DNA from 2 places in the Massilia phyllosphaerae genome. Region 1 is predicted to be linked to the other one. Evidence: riboswitches for the same ligand, from Rfam matches in the RefSeq annotation. Region 1 holds a riboswitch; the other holds the start of a gene.
The links. A riboswitch is a leader RNA that binds a small molecule or an ion and turns the genes downstream of it on or off. The one in region 1 is predicted to bind cobalamin.
Positions count from the first base shown of each region.

Region 2: another riboswitch for cobalamin. It lies ahead of U1H99_RS18390 (TonB-dependent receptor); the one in region 1 lies ahead of U1H99_RS29845 (TonB-dependent receptor plug domain-containing protein).

Region 1 covers NZ_JAXSQX010000017.1:7,600-15,422, reverse strand. Annotated here, with positions in the region: rRNA gene U1H99_RS29865 (16S ribosomal RNA) at 1-1,076, opposite strand, end outside; gene cobT (nicotinate-nucleotide--dimethylbenzimidazole phosphoribosyltransferase) at 1,551-2,600, shown strand; gene U1H99_RS29855 (adenosylcobinamide-GDP ribazoletransferase) at 2,605-3,378, shown strand; gene U1H99_RS29850 (histidine phosphatase family protein) at 3,387-3,944, shown strand; cobalamin riboswitch at 3,963-4,184, shown strand; gene U1H99_RS29845 (TonB-dependent receptor plug domain-containing protein) at 4,259-6,118, shown strand; gene U1H99_RS29840 (FecCD family ABC transporter permease) at 6,139-7,173, shown strand; gene U1H99_RS29835 (ABC transporter ATP-binding protein) at 7,181-7,823, shown strand, end outside.
Region 2 covers NZ_JAXSQX010000004.1:565,258-573,080, reverse strand. Annotated here, with positions in the region: gene U1H99_RS18390 (TonB-dependent receptor) at 1-1,219, opposite strand, end outside; cobalamin riboswitch at 1,294-1,684, opposite strand; gene U1H99_RS18385 (hypothetical protein) at 1,705-2,028, opposite strand; gene U1H99_RS18380 (hypothetical protein) at 2,122-2,631, shown strand; gene U1H99_RS18375 (ANTAR domain-containing response regulator) at 2,883-3,521, shown strand; gene U1H99_RS18370 (GlxA family transcriptional regulator) at 3,523-4,533, opposite strand; gene U1H99_RS18365 (S-(hydroxymethyl)glutathione dehydrogenase/class III alcohol dehydrogenase) at 4,675-5,781, shown strand; gene U1H99_RS18360 (M56 family metallopeptidase) at 6,158-7,823, shown strand, end outside.

The DNA of each region.
Region 1 (7,823 bases):
ATCTCACGACACGAGCTGACGACAGCCATGCAGCACCTGTGTTCAGGTTCTCTTTCGAGCACTCCTCAATCTCTCGAGGATTCCTGACATGTCAAGGGTAGGTAAGGTTTTTCGCGTTGCATCGAATTAATCCACATCATCCACCGCTTGTGCGGGTCCCCGTCAATTCCTTTGAGTTTTAATCTTGCGACCGTACTCCCCAGGCGGTCTACTTCACGCGTTAGCTGCGTTACCAAGTCAATTAAGACCCGACAACTAGTAGACATCGTTTAGGGCGTGGACTACCAGGGTATCTAATCCTGTTTGCTCCCCACGCTTTCGTGCATGAGCGTCAATCTTGACCCAGGGGGCTGCCTTCGCCATCGGTGTTCCTCCACATCTCTACGCATTTCACTGCTACACGTGGAATTCTACCCCCCTCTGCCAGATTCAAGCCTTGCAGTCTCCATCGCAATTCCCAGGTTGAGCCCGGGGCTTTCACGACAGACTTACAAAACCGCCTGCGCACGCTTTACGCCCAGTAATTCCGATTAACGCTTGCACCCTACGTATTACCGCGGCTGCTGGCACGTAGTTAGCCGGTGCTTATTCTTCAGGTACCGTCATTAGCCGAGGATATTAGCCTCAACCGTTTCTTCCCTGACAAAAGAGCTTTACAACCCGAAGGCCTTCTTCACTCACGCGGCATTGCTGGATCAGGCTTGCGCCCATTGTCCAAAATTCCCCACTGCTGCCTCCCGTAGGAGTCTGGACCGTGTCTCAGTTCCAGTGTGGCTGGTCGTCCTCTCAGACCAGCTACTGATCGTCGCCTTGGTGAGCCTTTACCTCACCAACTAGCTAATCAGATATCGGCCGCTCCAGGAGCATGAGGTCTTGCGATCCCCCACTTTCATCCATAGATCGTATGCGGTATTAGCGTAACTTTCGCTACGTTATCCCCCACTCTTGGGTACGTTCCGATATATTACTCACCCGTTCGCCACTCGCCGCCAGGTTGCCCCGCGCTGCCGTTCGACTTGCATGTGTAAAGCATGCCGCCAGCGTTCAATCTGAGCCAGGATCAAACTCTTCAGTTTAATCTCTGTTTGTTGGCATTGCTGCCATCGGTATTGCTACCGAGTCGCTCACTCAAGATACTGACCGTCATCCCATTGCTGGGACAACGCTTAATACTTTTGTGAACATTTGATAATTTAAGTAATCAACAGCGCTTACGCAGCTGTTGGCACCTTCATCAAACGCCCACACTTATCGACTGTTAATTTTTAAAGAACTTTATTCGGTACTGCGTCTTGCTACTTAGCGACAAATCGTTGTGTTCGTCAGCAGCAGAGAAGTGAGATTATGCAGTGTTTCGCTTAACTCGTCAACTCCATCTTTTTCTTCAACGCTTTCGGACTTGCCGAAAATTCAAACACAACTACTTGATTTCGTTGCCGTTTTACTGCGCTGCAGAAGCAGGACGCGAACTATAGCAAAGCCTTGCGGTGTTCGCAAGGCCAAGCGCCATGCTATCGTTGTCCGGTTCATTAACTCTACAACATACCTGCATGAGCGCCTTTCATATCGTTCCCACCGCGAGTCCTCCCCTCGCCGCCCAGCTCGACGCTGCTATCGACAATAAGACCAAACCGCTCGGCAGCCTGGGAACGCTGGAGCGCCTCGCCAAACAGATGGGACTGATCCAGGAAAGCGTGGCTGTGTCGGTCGAGCGGCCGGCGATCCTGGTCTTCGCCGGCGACCACGGCGTGGTGGCGGAAGGCGTGTCCGCCTATCCGCAGGACGTCACTTGGCAAATGGTCGAGAACTTCCTGTCCCAAGGGGCCGCCATCAACGTGTTCGCACGCCAGAACGATTGCGCCTTGCACATCGTCGATGCCGGCGTGGCCCACGAATTCGGTCCGCGCCCTGGCCTGATCGACCGCAAGATCGCCGCCGGCACCCGCAACTTTGCCCAGGCGCCGGCCATGAGCGACGCCCAATGCGCCAGCGCGATCGGCGCCGGCGCAGCGCTGGTGGCCGAGCTGGCGGGCAACGTGATCGGCTTCGGCGAGATGGGTATCGGCAATACGACCGCCGCCGCGGCTTTGATGCACAAGCTGACCGGCATCCCGGTCGCGGCCTGCGTCGGCGCCGGCACCGGGCTGTCGCACGAGGGCGTGCGGCACAAGCAGCGCGTGATCGAAGCCGCGGCCGCGCTGCACGCCACCGCCATCGATCCGCTCGACGTGCTGGCCGCTTTCGGCGGCTTCGAGATCGCGATGATGACCGGCGCCATGCTGCAGGCGGCGCAGCAACGCAAGGTGCTGCTCATCGACGGCTTCATCGTGACTAGTGCCCTGCTGGTGGCGGCGCGCATCGAACCGGCGATCCTCGATTACTGCGTGTTCGCCCACTGCTCGGACGAAGCCGGCCACCGCCGCATGCTCGATGCACTGGAGGCGAAGCCGCTGCTGCAGCTCGGCCTGCGCCTGGGTGAAGGCACCGGCGCCGCCCTCGTCCTGCCGCTGCTGCACGCGGCCGCCAACTTCCTCGACCAGATGGCGACCTTTGCCTCGGCCAGCGTCAGCGAGCAAACCGGCAAGAACGCTGACGACTAAAACCATGCAGCAGATCCGCCTCTTCTTCATCGCGCTGCAATTCTTTACCCGCCTGCCGATCCCGGCCTGGGTCGGCTTCGAGGCCAGCTGGCTGCAGCACGCGTCGCGCTACTTCCCGCTGGTCGGCTGCGTGGTGGCGGCCATCGCCGCCGCCGTCTACTGGGCGGCGGCACTGGTGCTGCCGGCGCCGGTGGCGGCGGTGCTGTCCACCGCCGCCTCGATCTACGCCACCGGCGCCTTCCATGAAGACGGCTTCGCCGATACCTGCGATGGCCTCGGCGGCGGAATGACGCGGGAACGGGTGCTCGAGATCATGAAGGATTCGCGGGTCGGCGCCTACGGTGCGATCGGCATCGTCTGCATGCTGGCCGCCAAGCTCTCGAGCCTGGCGATGCTGCCGCCGCAAGCGGCGATCGCGGCCCTGTTCCTGGCCCACCCGCTGTCGCGCCTGGCGGCGACCTCGCTGATCTGGAAACTCGAGTACGTGCGCGGCGAGGGCAAGGCCAAGCCGCTGGCACAGCAGATGACGGGCGCGGAATTCGCGATCGCCGCGGCGACGGCCCTGCTGCCCGCCGCCGTGCTGCTCGCCGCCGGCCTCACCTCCCCTGCGGCAGTGAGCGGTGCCGTACTGGCCGCGCTGGCCGCAGCGCTGTGGCTGGGCCGCAAATTCGTGCGCCGCCTCGGCGGCTACACCGGCGACTGCCTCGGCGCCGTGCAGCAGGTGGCGGAAGCCCTCATCTATATGACGGTGCTGGCCACGCTCGGCCACGGTGCCTGAGGCGCCGCATGAAGCTGCACCTGGTGCGCCACCCTCAACCCGACGTCGCGCCCGGCCTCTGCTACGGCGCGACCGACGTCCCGGTCGCCGCGGCCGAACTGGCGCGCGTGCAGGCGACGCTGGAAGCGCAAGGCTTGCCCGGTCGCCTGCCGGTGTACGCCAGCCCGCTGCAGCGCTGCGCCCTGCTGGCCCGGCGCCTGCAACCGGCCAGCCTGCACATCGATGCGCGCCTGGCCGAGATGGATTTCGGCCGCTGGGAGATGCGTCCCTGGTCCGGCATCGCGCGCGGCGAAGTCGACGCCTGGGCCGATGACCTGCTCCACCATCGGCCCGGTGGCGCCGAGAACGTGCTCGACGTCGCACGCCGCGTGGCCGGCTTCGTCGACACCGTGCGGACCGGCGCCAGTGCCGACGGGGGCGCGGAAGCACTGGTGATCTGCCATGCCGGCACCATCCGCCTGCTGCTGGCGATGCAGTCCGGCCTGCCCCTGGAACAGGCCGCGCTGCAGGCCGCCGCCACGCCGCACCGCATCGGCTATGGCGAAATTCTGGTGCTGGAGTTCTGACAAGGCGCCGGCGCGACCGTATAATGACGCCGTTTTGGTGCTCGCGCCTGTGCTCACAGGTGCAGTTAAACGGGAAACACGAAGCTCGCGAAGAGTTGAACGTGTGCTGCCCCCGCAACGGTAAGCAAGTGCCGCGTCATGGATGCGGCAACCGTCCTCACACACCACTGTGCGTACGCATGGGAAGGTCGGACGGCCATACTTGCCAGCCCGGATACCGGCCAAAAGGTGGAAGCGCGCCGGCATGCCGTGGCGCTTCTGTTCAATCTGGCCGGCGGGGACGCCGGCTGGTTGTCAAACCAAGAACGACCATCATGCACCACCGAGTTCCACGGCAAGCCGCCGCATTGGCCCTTGCCCTTTCTGCCTCCACCGCCTTCGCTGCGCCCGATTCTGCGCCGGAGACCGTCGTCGTCACCGCCACCCGCACGCCCGAGCGTGCCGACCAGGTCATCGCCGACACCACCGTCATCGGTCGCGACGAGATCGCGCGAGCCGGCGCCGGCTCGGTTGCCGACGTCCTGGCGCGCCAGCGCGGCATCGAGATCGTCCGCAACGGCGGCCCGGGCGCCAGCACCAGCGTGTTCCTGCGCGGCGCCAACAGCAACCAGGTCGTGGTCCTGATCGACGGCGTGCGCATCGGCTCCTCGACCAGCGGCGCGGCCAGCTGGAATGCGATTCCGCTGTCGGCCATCGATCACATCGAAGTCGTCTACGGTCCCCTGAGCACCCTGTACGGCGCGGATGCGATCGGCGGCGTGGTCCAGATCTTCACCCGTAAAAGCGCCGGCGCGCCGCAACTGGACGCCAGCCTCGGCGGCGGCAGCTACGGCACCCGCCAGTACGACGCCGCCATCCATGGTGCGAGCGGCATCGTCAGCTACGCATTCGGCACTGCCCACGAGGAAGCGGACGGCTTCTCCGCGACCCGCCCCGGCGCATTCGGCTACAACCCGGACGACGACGGCTACAGCCGCAACAGCGCCAACGGCCGCATCGCGGTGCGGCTGGCCGAAGGTATCGACGCCGGCGTCCAGTTCCTGAAGAGCCGCCTGCGCGCCCAGTACGACAATGGTGCAGCCGCCTTTGACGCCCGCAACTTCCAGGACATCGACAGCTACGCCGCCTTCCTCGACGGCCGCATCCAGCCCAACTGGCGCAGCAGCCTGCAGTGGGCGCGCTCCAGCGACAGGCTGGGCAACTTCGGCGGCGCCGCGCCCGCGGACGCCAGCCAGATCAACACGCGCCAGGATGAAATCACCTGGCACAATACGTTCGCCATCGGTGCCGACACCCTGCAGCTGCTGGCGGCCCACCGCAAGGAATCCGTGCTGTCCACCTCCGGCGCCGCTACCCCGACCAGTCCCCCGAGTCCGTTGAACGGCAGCCGCGTCACCAACTCGGTGGCCGCTTCCTACGACCTGCGCCGCGGCAGCCACCTGGTCGACCTCAGCGCGCGCAACGACCACTCGGTGTACGGCGCGAAGACCACCGGCGCGGCCGGCTATGCCTACGAATTCAGCCGCCAGCTGCGCGCCAGCGCCAGCGTCGGCACCAGCTTCCGCGCCCCGACCTTCAACGAACTGTATTACCCCGGCTACGGCCTGCCCAGCAACAAGCCGGAACAGGGCCGCAATGCCGAAGCTGCGCTGCGCTACCAGGTATCGGGCGGCGAACTGCAGGCCGGTTACTACCGCAACCGCCTGACCGACATGATCGTCACGGTCAACCCCTGCCCAAGCCGGACCGGCAGCTGCGCCTACAACGTCAACCACGCGCTGCTCGAAGGCTGGACGCTGTCGGCCACCAGCCGGATCAAGGGTATCGACCTGCGCGCCAGTGCCGACTTCCAGGATCCGCGCGACGAGACCACCGGCAAGCAGCTGGCCCGGCGCGCACGCCGTCACGTCAACCTCAGCGCCAGCCACACGACCGGCCGGCTGGAGAGCGGCATCGAACTGCAGGCCTCCGGCCAGCGCTTCGATGACGCCGCCAACAGGAACCGCCTCGGCGGCTATGGCCTGCTGAACCTGACCACCAGCTGGCGTTTCAATCCCGACTGGTCGCTGCTGGTCCGCCTCGACAACGCGGCCGACAAGCGCTACGAACTGGCGCGCAACTACGGCACCGCCGGACGCAGCTGGTTCGCGGCGCTACGCTACGGCGTCCGCTAATCCATTACCAACCGCACCGCATGCATCCAGCCCAAGCCCGTCCTCCGCGTCCATTGCCCCAGCGCGCCCTCCTGATCGTCGGCGCGCTGCTGCTCGCGGCCGTCGCCAGCCTGCTGGTGGCCGGCATGACGGGCTCGATCGCCATCGCACCGGACGAGCTGCCGGCTGCGCTGGTCCAGGTGCTGCATGGCCGGAGCGACTCGATGGCGGCGACGCTGCTGGAGCTGCGCGCCGGCCGCGCCCTCACCGCCTTCGTCACCGGCGGCGCGCTGGCCCTGGCCGGCGTCATGATGCAGGCGCTGCTGCGCAACCCGCTGGCCGATCCATATATATTAGGGATCTCGGCCGGCGCCTCGGTCGGCGCCCTGCTGGCGCTGCTGCTGATGTGCGCGGCGGCCACGGTCGACGCGGCGGCTTTGGCCGGCGCCGTCGGCGTGGCGATGCTTTTGTACCTGTTCGCGCGGCGCGACATGCGCAGCGGCGCCGCTATCGAGGGAGGCACCTCGATGCTGCTGCTGACCGGCGTGATCCTGTCGTCGAGCTGCATGGCGCTGGTCACGCTGATGCTGTCGATCGCGCCCGAGGGACGGCTGCGCAGCATGGTGTTCTGGATGATCGGCGACCTGGCCGGCGCGCCGGTGCGGGCACTGCCCTGGATCGTGCTCGGCGGCGCCCTGCTGTATGCGCTGCGCAGTGCGCGCGCGATGAACGTGGTCGCCCTCCATGCCGACAACGCCGGCACCCTCGGCATCCGCGTCGGCACGCTGCGCAAGGGCCTGTTCTTCGTGTCCGGCCTGCTGACCGCCAGCGCGGTGACCAGCGCCGGCTCGATCGGCTTCATCGGCCTGATCATCCCGCACGCCTGCCGCTTCGCCTTCGGCCCCGACCACCGCGTGCTGATCCCGGCCGCGGTGCTGGGCGGCGGCAGCTTCCTGGTTCTGTGCGACACGCTGGCACGCACCGTGGTCGCGCCGACCCAGCTGCCGGTGGGTGCGATCACGGCCCTGATCGGGGCGCCGGTCTTTCTCTATCAACTGCACCAGTTGCGTAAATGAGGCGCAAATGACGATCGCGACCCGACAACTCGCACTGCGCGCCGGCGGCCGCACCCTGGTGCAGGATCTGGACTGGCAGGTAGGGCAAGGGGAATGCTGGAGCATCATCGGCCGCAACGGCGCCGGCAAGAGCACGCTGCTGCGCACGCTGGCCGGCCTGCGCACGCCCGAAGCCGGCGCGGTCCAGATCGACGGCACCCCGGTCGCGGCCTGGAAGCTGGAAGACCTGGCGCGCCGGCGCGCCTACCTGGCCCAGTCGCGCCACGACGCCTTTGCTTACAGCGTGATCGAGACCGTGCTGTCGGCGCGCCATCCCTACCACGCCAACCGCTACTGGGAAGGCAGCGACGACCACGCGGCCGCCATGCGGGCGCTGGCGGCGATGGAAGTCGACGGCCTGGCGGCGCGCGACGTGCGCACCCTGTCCGGCGGCGAGCGCCAGCGCGTGGCGATCGCCGCCCTGCTGGCCCAGGACACGGCGCTGCTGCTGCTCGACGAACCGGCCAATGCGCTCGACCTGGCGCACCAGGTGCAGGTGATGGGCCTGCTGGCACGCCTGTGCCGGCAGCAGCACAAGACCGTCGTCATGATCGGCCACGACCTGACGCTGGCGCACGGCATCTCGAGCCACGCCCTGCTCCTGAAAGGCG
Region 2 (7,823 bases), on a different contig from region 1:
AACGCAGCCACGGCGTCCATTGCACGGTGTTCTGGAACCACAGCGCGGCGCTGGCCTCCGACACCTGCGATTCGGCGATGGTGTCCAGCACGCGCTGGCGGGCGGTGGCGTACAGGCCGAGCGGGGCGATGCGGTCGAAGCGGCCCTGGATGCCGACGGCGTTGTTCATGGCGCGCTCGCCGAGCCGGCCGAACCAGGTGTGCGACAGATCGAAGCCGCCCATCTTGCGCCGTTCGGTCTGCAGGAACTGGTCGCCGTTCACCGGGTCGTCGAGGTAGTAGGTGAAGTCGTTGTACAGCGCCAGGTCGGAGCGCACCGCGTAGACATGCGCTTCGGTCAGCGTGTCAAGGCCGCGGCGGCGCCATTCGCCAGACAGGCTGTAGCGTGCCGTGCTGCCGCCGTCGCTGGGATCGACCGCGGCGAACCGGTCCAGGCTGCCGTCCTGCACCGCGCGCAGCGGAATCTGGCTGGTGGCGTGCCAGGCACCCTTGTAGCCCATCGCGGTCAGGCTGAAACGCTCGGCGGCGGTGCCGGCGCTGTAGCGCAGCAGGGCCGACGATTTGTGGAAAGCTTCCGGCGTCTGCCATGGGCCGTCGTTGTGCGCCAGTTCCAGCGCATACAGCAGGGTGCCGTTGCCGGCGCCGGTGGAGCCCGTGACCAGGCCGCGGCGGTAGGCGTTGGCGCCCGCGGTTAGGGCGGCGACGCCTTCGTCCAGCCTGTCGGCCAGGCCCAGGTGCGCGGAGCCGACCGAGGCGAAATCGCCTTCGTCGGCGTAGTAAGGGCCCTTGCGGTAGTGGATGTTCTTGACCAGTTCGGGGATCAGGAAATTCAGGTCGGTATAGCCCTGGCCATGCGCATGGGTGCGCATGTTGACCGGCATGCCGTCGACGAAGGTGGCGAAGTCGGTACCGTGGTCGAGGTTGAAGCCGCGCAGGAAGTACTGGTTGGCCTTGCCGTCGCCGCTGTGCTGGGTGACGATCACGCCGGGCACGAATTCGAGCACTTCGCCCGGCCGCAACGCCGGGCGGCTGGCAATCAATGCCGCCGTCACGCTGCCTTCGCTGGCGGCGTCGGAAGTGCCGACGCCGTTGTCGTAGTGGCCAAGCACGCGGACCGTGTTCTGGGTTTCCTGTGGCGGGTTCTCCGCCGGTTGTTGCGCATGCGCGTGCGCGGCCGCGCACAGCGCCCCGGCGACGCCGAGTATCACTCTGGTTTTCATAGGATGGATGTCAAGCTGCCGCCGCACCCACTTCCCCGTAAGCGCGGCTGAACGGTGCGCGCCGCCTCGCGGCCGCGCGTACCACCTGTCTGGCCGGTATCCGGGCTGGCAAGGCGGACCATCTCGCCTTCCCATGCTGTTAAGAGCCTGTCTCAGCAGGCGGAAGTCGCTGCTGGCGCGCCTGACGAGCGTGAGCGGCGTTGTTCGTCGTCGCATGGATCACCATGCTTCCTCCTCACGCCTTGCTCACACTCGCCATCCATCGCCATCCGCTTCTTCCCGCCTGCCGAGACAGGCTCTTGTGCACAGTGGCGTTCGAGATGGCCTGTCGTCAGCGACGACGCTTGCTTACCGTTGCGGGGGCAGCACACCCTGGCCTGCCGGTGGAACCGGCGCGGCCATGTGTTTCCCGTTTAACTGCGCGCTCGAGACAAGCGCGCGGGCACCAAACGCCGTCATTATAGTTGAGGCACCGTGGCGGCCGGTCAAAGCGCCGCGTACCAGCCCGCATACGGCGTGTTGGCCACCAGCTTGCGGTTGAAATCCGGTGCGCCGTCGTTCCACCAGACCGGGCCGCGTTCGCCCAGGCCGCGCTTGGCGTCGTCGACCGCGGCGCGGGCGCGCCGTTCGGCCTCGGGGTCGGCGGCCTTCTTCGCCGCGCCGACCTGGCGCCGGGCCTGCATCAGCGCATTGACCAGTGCCTGGCGCTGCGCCGGATCGAGATCGGGATTGCTCATGCGCCAGAGGCGGTCCTTGACGACGAAGTAGCGACCGTCCGGGGTGCTGGGGTAGTTGGCAGGGCTGGGCATGGGTCCACTATACGCAAAGAGGCTCATTGGCTGCGTCCGTCAGCGCCTGCGCGGGTGTACCATGCGGTTTCACCCGACTCCCTGGACGCCGCGATGCGCACGCCGACGACACGCCTCCTGTTCCCGCTCCTGGTCCTGCATTGCGCAGCCGGCTTCGCCTGCGCCATCGTCCCGCCCGAAAAGCAGGCCGAGACGCATGCGAAACACCTTGCGGCCTACAAGGCCGAAGTGGCGGCGGTCAAGGAGGAAGCCGACCTGATCTTCATGGGTTCGCTGAGCACGCTGACCTCGACCCCGGAAACCGTGACGTTAGCGTCGGGACAGTCCCGGGTGCTGCAGCACCACCAGGCGGTATTCCTGCCGTGGGAGCAGATCAAGGGCGTATACCGCGACGGCCAGGTGCTCGACTACACTACCGACAAGAACCGGGTAATGGTCGGCTGCGGTCCGGCATTCCGGACCCTGCCGAAGGAAAACGGGGCAGGGGAGGTCTACCTGGTGTACGCCCGCGAGGGCAGGATTCTGCGCACCAATCATATTCCGATGGATGCGCAGGTCCTGAGCGGCTACGAGGAAGCGGCCTTCCTGCGCGGCGGCGAGTAGCGGCGCTTAGTTTTCGCAGCCCACGACTTGATGCTGTCGCAGGCGGCTTTGGTCTGCACCAGGCCGTCGCCGTACTTTACAAAATTGATTGTCAATCGTGCGCGCGGGATGTTGCGTTATCGCTGGAATATGCAATTTGATTGACGAAGCGCCTTGCCGGCATGCTATATTTTTGGCCGTCGGATTTCGGTCATGTGGCATTGCATCCGCAATGATCGATTCACTTCCTTCTTCACGCGAGAACGATAACAATGAACGCGACCCTTTCCCCCCGCCGCCTGGTCCTGCTGGTCGACGACGATGCCATCCTGCTGGAATACCTGTCCACCGTCCTGAAGCATGCCGGCTACGACACGCTGGAAGCCGCTTCCGCGCCCGAGGCGCTGCAACGCATCGCCGAGCGCGAAGGCGACATCGCGCTGGCCCTGCTCGACATCAACATGCCCGGCATGTCCGGCCTCGACCTGGCGCGCCGCCTGAGGGACCACACCCAGGTCGCCTTCATGTTCCTGTCCTCGGTCGACGACGCCGAAACCGCGCGCCAGGCCGCCAGCCATGGCGCGGTCGGCTTCGTGGTCAAGCCGGTCGACGCCGCGCGCTTGCTGGCGGCCTTCGAATCGGCGCTGGCGCGCGCCGACGAGATCCGCCAGCTGCGCCGCACCGAAGCCAACCTGAACGCGGCGCTGGCCGCCGGCCGCGAAACCAGCCTGGCCGTCGGCTTGCTGATGGCGCGCTTCCAGACCGACCGCAACACCGCCTTCGAAGTCCTGCGCGATCACGCGCGCTCGAACCGGCGCAAGGTCAACGAAGTGGCCGAACAATTGATCGCGGCCGAGGAGCTGCTCAACAGCCTGCACGGGGCGTTTGCCGGGCGCCTGCGCAGCAAATAAGCTATTTGGCCGCGGACACGCCGGTGGTGGCGAAGCGTTCGCGGTACAAGGTGGGCGCGATGCCCATCCGTTTCTGGAACACGCGCCGCATCTGCGCTTCGCCGTTGAAGCCGGCGCGTGCCGCCACTGTCTTCAGCGGCAGCGCCAGGTCGGACAGCAATTGCTTGGCGCGCTCGAAGCGGCAGGTTGCGATGAATTCCTGGGTGCTCAGTCCGACTTCCTGCAGGAACACGCGGGCGAAGTGGCGCTCGCTCATCATGGCCTTTTGCGCCAGCTGGGCCACCGACAGCCGTTCGTGCAGGTTGTCCAGAATCCATTTCTGAATGTCGCGGATGCCGGGCCGTGCGGTCCGTTCGCTCAGCAGGTGCGAGCTGAACTGCGACTGGCCGCCGGGGCGTTTCAGGTAGACGACCATGTCGGTGGCGACCTGCAGCGCCAGTTCCTTGCCGAGGTCTTCCTCGACCAGCGCCAGCGCCAGGTCGATGCCGGCGGTGACGCCGGCAGAGGTCCACAGGTGGCCGTCGCGCACGAAGATGGCGTCGGCATCGACCGCCACGCCGGGGTAGTCGGCCTGCAGGGCGGCCGCCACGCTCCAGTGGGTGGCCGCCGCCTTGCCGTCCAGGACGCCGGCGGCGCTCAGGAAGAAGGCGCCGGAACACAGCGCCGCCAGGCGCTGCAGGCGGGTACAGGCACGCGCCACCCAGTCGACGATGGCGCCGCCCTCGGCCAGTGCCCCCCGGATATCGCGCGCACCGACCACGATGGCGGTATGCGGCAAGGCCCGGGGATCGAGCGCCCGGGTGGCCTGCAGCGACATCAGCGTATCGGAAGGGATGTTGCCCTCGCGTGTGGACACGACCTGGACGTCGTAGGCGGCCGCTTTACCGGCGCGCCGCAGGTGCACGTTGGCATATTCGAACACCGACATCGGGCCGATGGCTTCCATGGCCTTGAAGCCGGGGTAGACGATGATGTCGATGGTGATCGGTGCGCTGGCTGGCCTGTCTTGCATGGTTCCGCTAAAGATGTTGGGGGCTGGCAAATCCGGTCATTATTGCACCATTTTCTGCCATCTAAGGGTGTGCCCCTTGGCCGCAGGCGGGCTTGTGCGGATAATGGCCGCATCGCATAACCATCCAGGAAAGTATCGAACATGAAAACCAAGGCAGCGATTGCATGGCAGGCGGGTAAGCCGCTGACGATCGAGGAAGTCGAACTCGAAGGCCCGAAGGCGGGCGAGGTACTGGTCGAAGTCAAGGCGACCGGTATCTGTCATACCGACTACTACACGCTGTCCGGCGCCGATCCGGAAGGCTTGTTCCCGGCCATCCTCGGCCATGAAGGCGCCGGCGTGGTGGTCGACGTGGGCCCGGGCGTGACCAGCGTGCGCAAGGACGACCACGTCATCCCGCTGTACACCCCGGAATGCCGCCAGTGCAAATTCTGCCTGTCGCAAAAGACCAACCTGTGCCAGGCCATCCGCTCGACCCAGGGCCGCGGCCTGATGCCGGATGCGACCTCTCGCTTCTCGCTCGACGGCAAGCCGATCTATCACTACATGGGCACGTCGACCTTCTCGAACTACATCGTGGTGCCGGAAATCGCGCTGGCCAAGGTGCGCAGCGACGCCCCGTTCGACAAGATCTGCTACATCGGCTGCGGCGTCACCACCGGCATCGGCGCCGTGATCTTCACGGCGAAAGTGGAGGCGGGCGCCAACGTGGTCGTGTTCGGCCTGGGCGGCATCGGCCTGAACGTGATCCAGGCGGCGCGCATGGTCGGCGCCGACAAGATCATCGGCGTCGACATCAACCCGGACCGCGAAGACATGGCGCGCAAGTTCGGCATGACCCACTTCGTCAATCCGAAGGAAGTCGGCAACGTGGTCGACGCCATCGTCCAGCTGACCGACGGCGGCGCCGACTACTCGTTCGAGTGCATCGGCAACACCACCACCATGCGCCAGGCGCTGGAGTGCTGCCACAAGGGCTGGGGCCAGTCGATCATCATCGGCGTGGCCGAAGCCGGCGCCGAAATCTCGACCCGTCCGTTCCAGCTGGTCACCGGCCGCGAATGGAAAGGCTCGGCCTTCGGCGGCGCCCGCGGCCGCACCGACGTGCCGAAGATCGTCGACTGGTACATGGAGAACAAGATCAACATCGACGACCTGATCACCCATCACCTGCCGCTGGACCGCATCAACGAAGGTTTCGACCTGATGAAGTCGGGCGAGTCGATCCGCTCGGTGGTCGTGTACTGATCGACTTCTGCGGCACGCCATGCCGTAGTTTATTGCGTTAGCTCCTATACGTCGCCCCCGGCCTAGGCGGCCCCCTTGGCGGGGGCCCCAAGTTTGCCTGCGTTACGTCAGCGCGCAAAACTTGGGCCCCTGCTTTCGCAGGGGTGACGTAATCCTTTCTCGTTTCTCCTCCTTTTCTCCCGTCTGTTCCGCCGATCCTGCAGCCTGTCGCAGCCTGCTGGCCCGGCCGCGCACGTCCCGCTATCGTGCAGCCATCCACCCCACGTGCACATCTAGAAAAAAAGTTCTAGACAAAACTTTCTAGTCATTCCATACTGCCCTGGACAAAAGGAAACGGCATGAACCCGCACTTCACCTACAAGCGCAAGGCGCTGCCATGAACGCCCTGGCCTGGGCACTGCTCGATTTCGTCTGGCAGGGCGCGCTGCTGGGCTGCGCCGCCGCCGCCGTGCTGGCGCTGATGGGCCGGGCGCGGCCGCAGACGCGCTATGCGCTTGCCTGCGCCGCCTTGCTGCTGTGCGCGGCCTTGCCGCTGGCCGGGGTGCTGGTGCGCCTTGGCGGCGTCGAGGTCGGTGCCGGTTCCGCACTGCCGGGCGTGCTGCTGCCGGATACGGCGGGCCGGGCATCCGCCGCCGCCTTGGCAGCGCAGGGCCTGGACACCGGCGCCGGCGCGCATGGCTGGCTGGAAGCCATGCGGCTGGGGCTGCAGCCGCGCCTGCCGCTGGTGATCCTGTGCTGGGCGGGCGGGGCAGGGATGCTGGCCCTGCGCCTGCTGCTGGGCCTGGCCTGGGTGCGGCGGTGCAGCCGTCCCGGCGCCTGGCGTCCCGACCCGGCCTGGCAGGCCGTGCTCGACCGCATGGCGGCGCGCCTCGGCATCGGCCGGCGCGTGATGCTGGGCCTGGTCGACGATGCCGGGGCGCCGGGAGAAGCGCGCATCGGCGGGCCGGTCACGGCGGGCTGGTGGCGTCCGCTGGTGCTGGTGCCGGCGGCGCTCGCCACCGGCATGGCGCCGCCGCTGCTGGAAGCCTTGCTGGCGCACGAACTGGCCCACGTGCGGCGCCACGATTACCTCGTCAACCTGATGCAGAGCGCGGTCGAGGTCCTGCTGTTCTATCACCCGGCGGTGTGGTGGCTGTCGCACCGCATCCGGATCGAGCGCGAACTGATCGCCGACGATCTTGCCGCAAGCTTGCTGGGCGAACCGCGGCGCCTGGCGCTTGCCCTGTCCGAGCTGGACCAGTTCCAGCTGTCCACCCACTCGCTCGCCCCTGCGGCGCACGGAGGAAATCTCATGTCCCGTATCAAACGCCTGGTTCGTCCGCAATCCGACCCTCACACTGGAAAACCGAACTGGAAGCTGGCGCTGCCGCTGCTGGCCCTGGTGCTGTCGGCCGCGGCATCGACCCGGATCGGCAGCGCCAACGCCGCGCCGCAAGCGCAAGCCGAGGCGGCGGCAGCGCAAGCACAAGCCGCGGCAAGCCGTGCGCAAGCACAAGTGCAAACAGCCGCCGGCCAGGCCAGGGCCGCGGCACGCGATGCCGAGCGCAGCGCCGGCCACCGCCGCCATGACGAGAGCTTTGCGCTGGTCAGCGGCACCGAGCACAACCTGAGCGCCAGCGGCGACGTGAGCGACTGGGCCGATATCCGGCAACTGCGCCGCAGCATCGACGGCGAATTCCTGTGGTTCCGGGCAGACGGCAAGTCCTGGGTCGTGCAGGATCCGAAGGTGCTGGCCCAGGTGCATGCCGCGTACGAGCCGATGGAGCGCCTGGGCCGGCAAATGGAAGGCTATGGCAAGGAGATGGACCGTCACGGCAAGGCGATGGATGCGCTCGGCAAGGACATGTCGCGTTCGGCGGCCGATATCCGCCCCGACCAGGCCCGCCTGCACGACCTGCAAAGCCGGATGAACGACCTGGGCCGCCAGATGGGCGACCTCGGCCGGCAGATTGCACAGGCCGAGGACGACGGCGAACGCCAGCGCCTGCAAACCCGGATGAACCGCTTGAGTGCACAAATGAACACCCTCGGTACCCAAATGG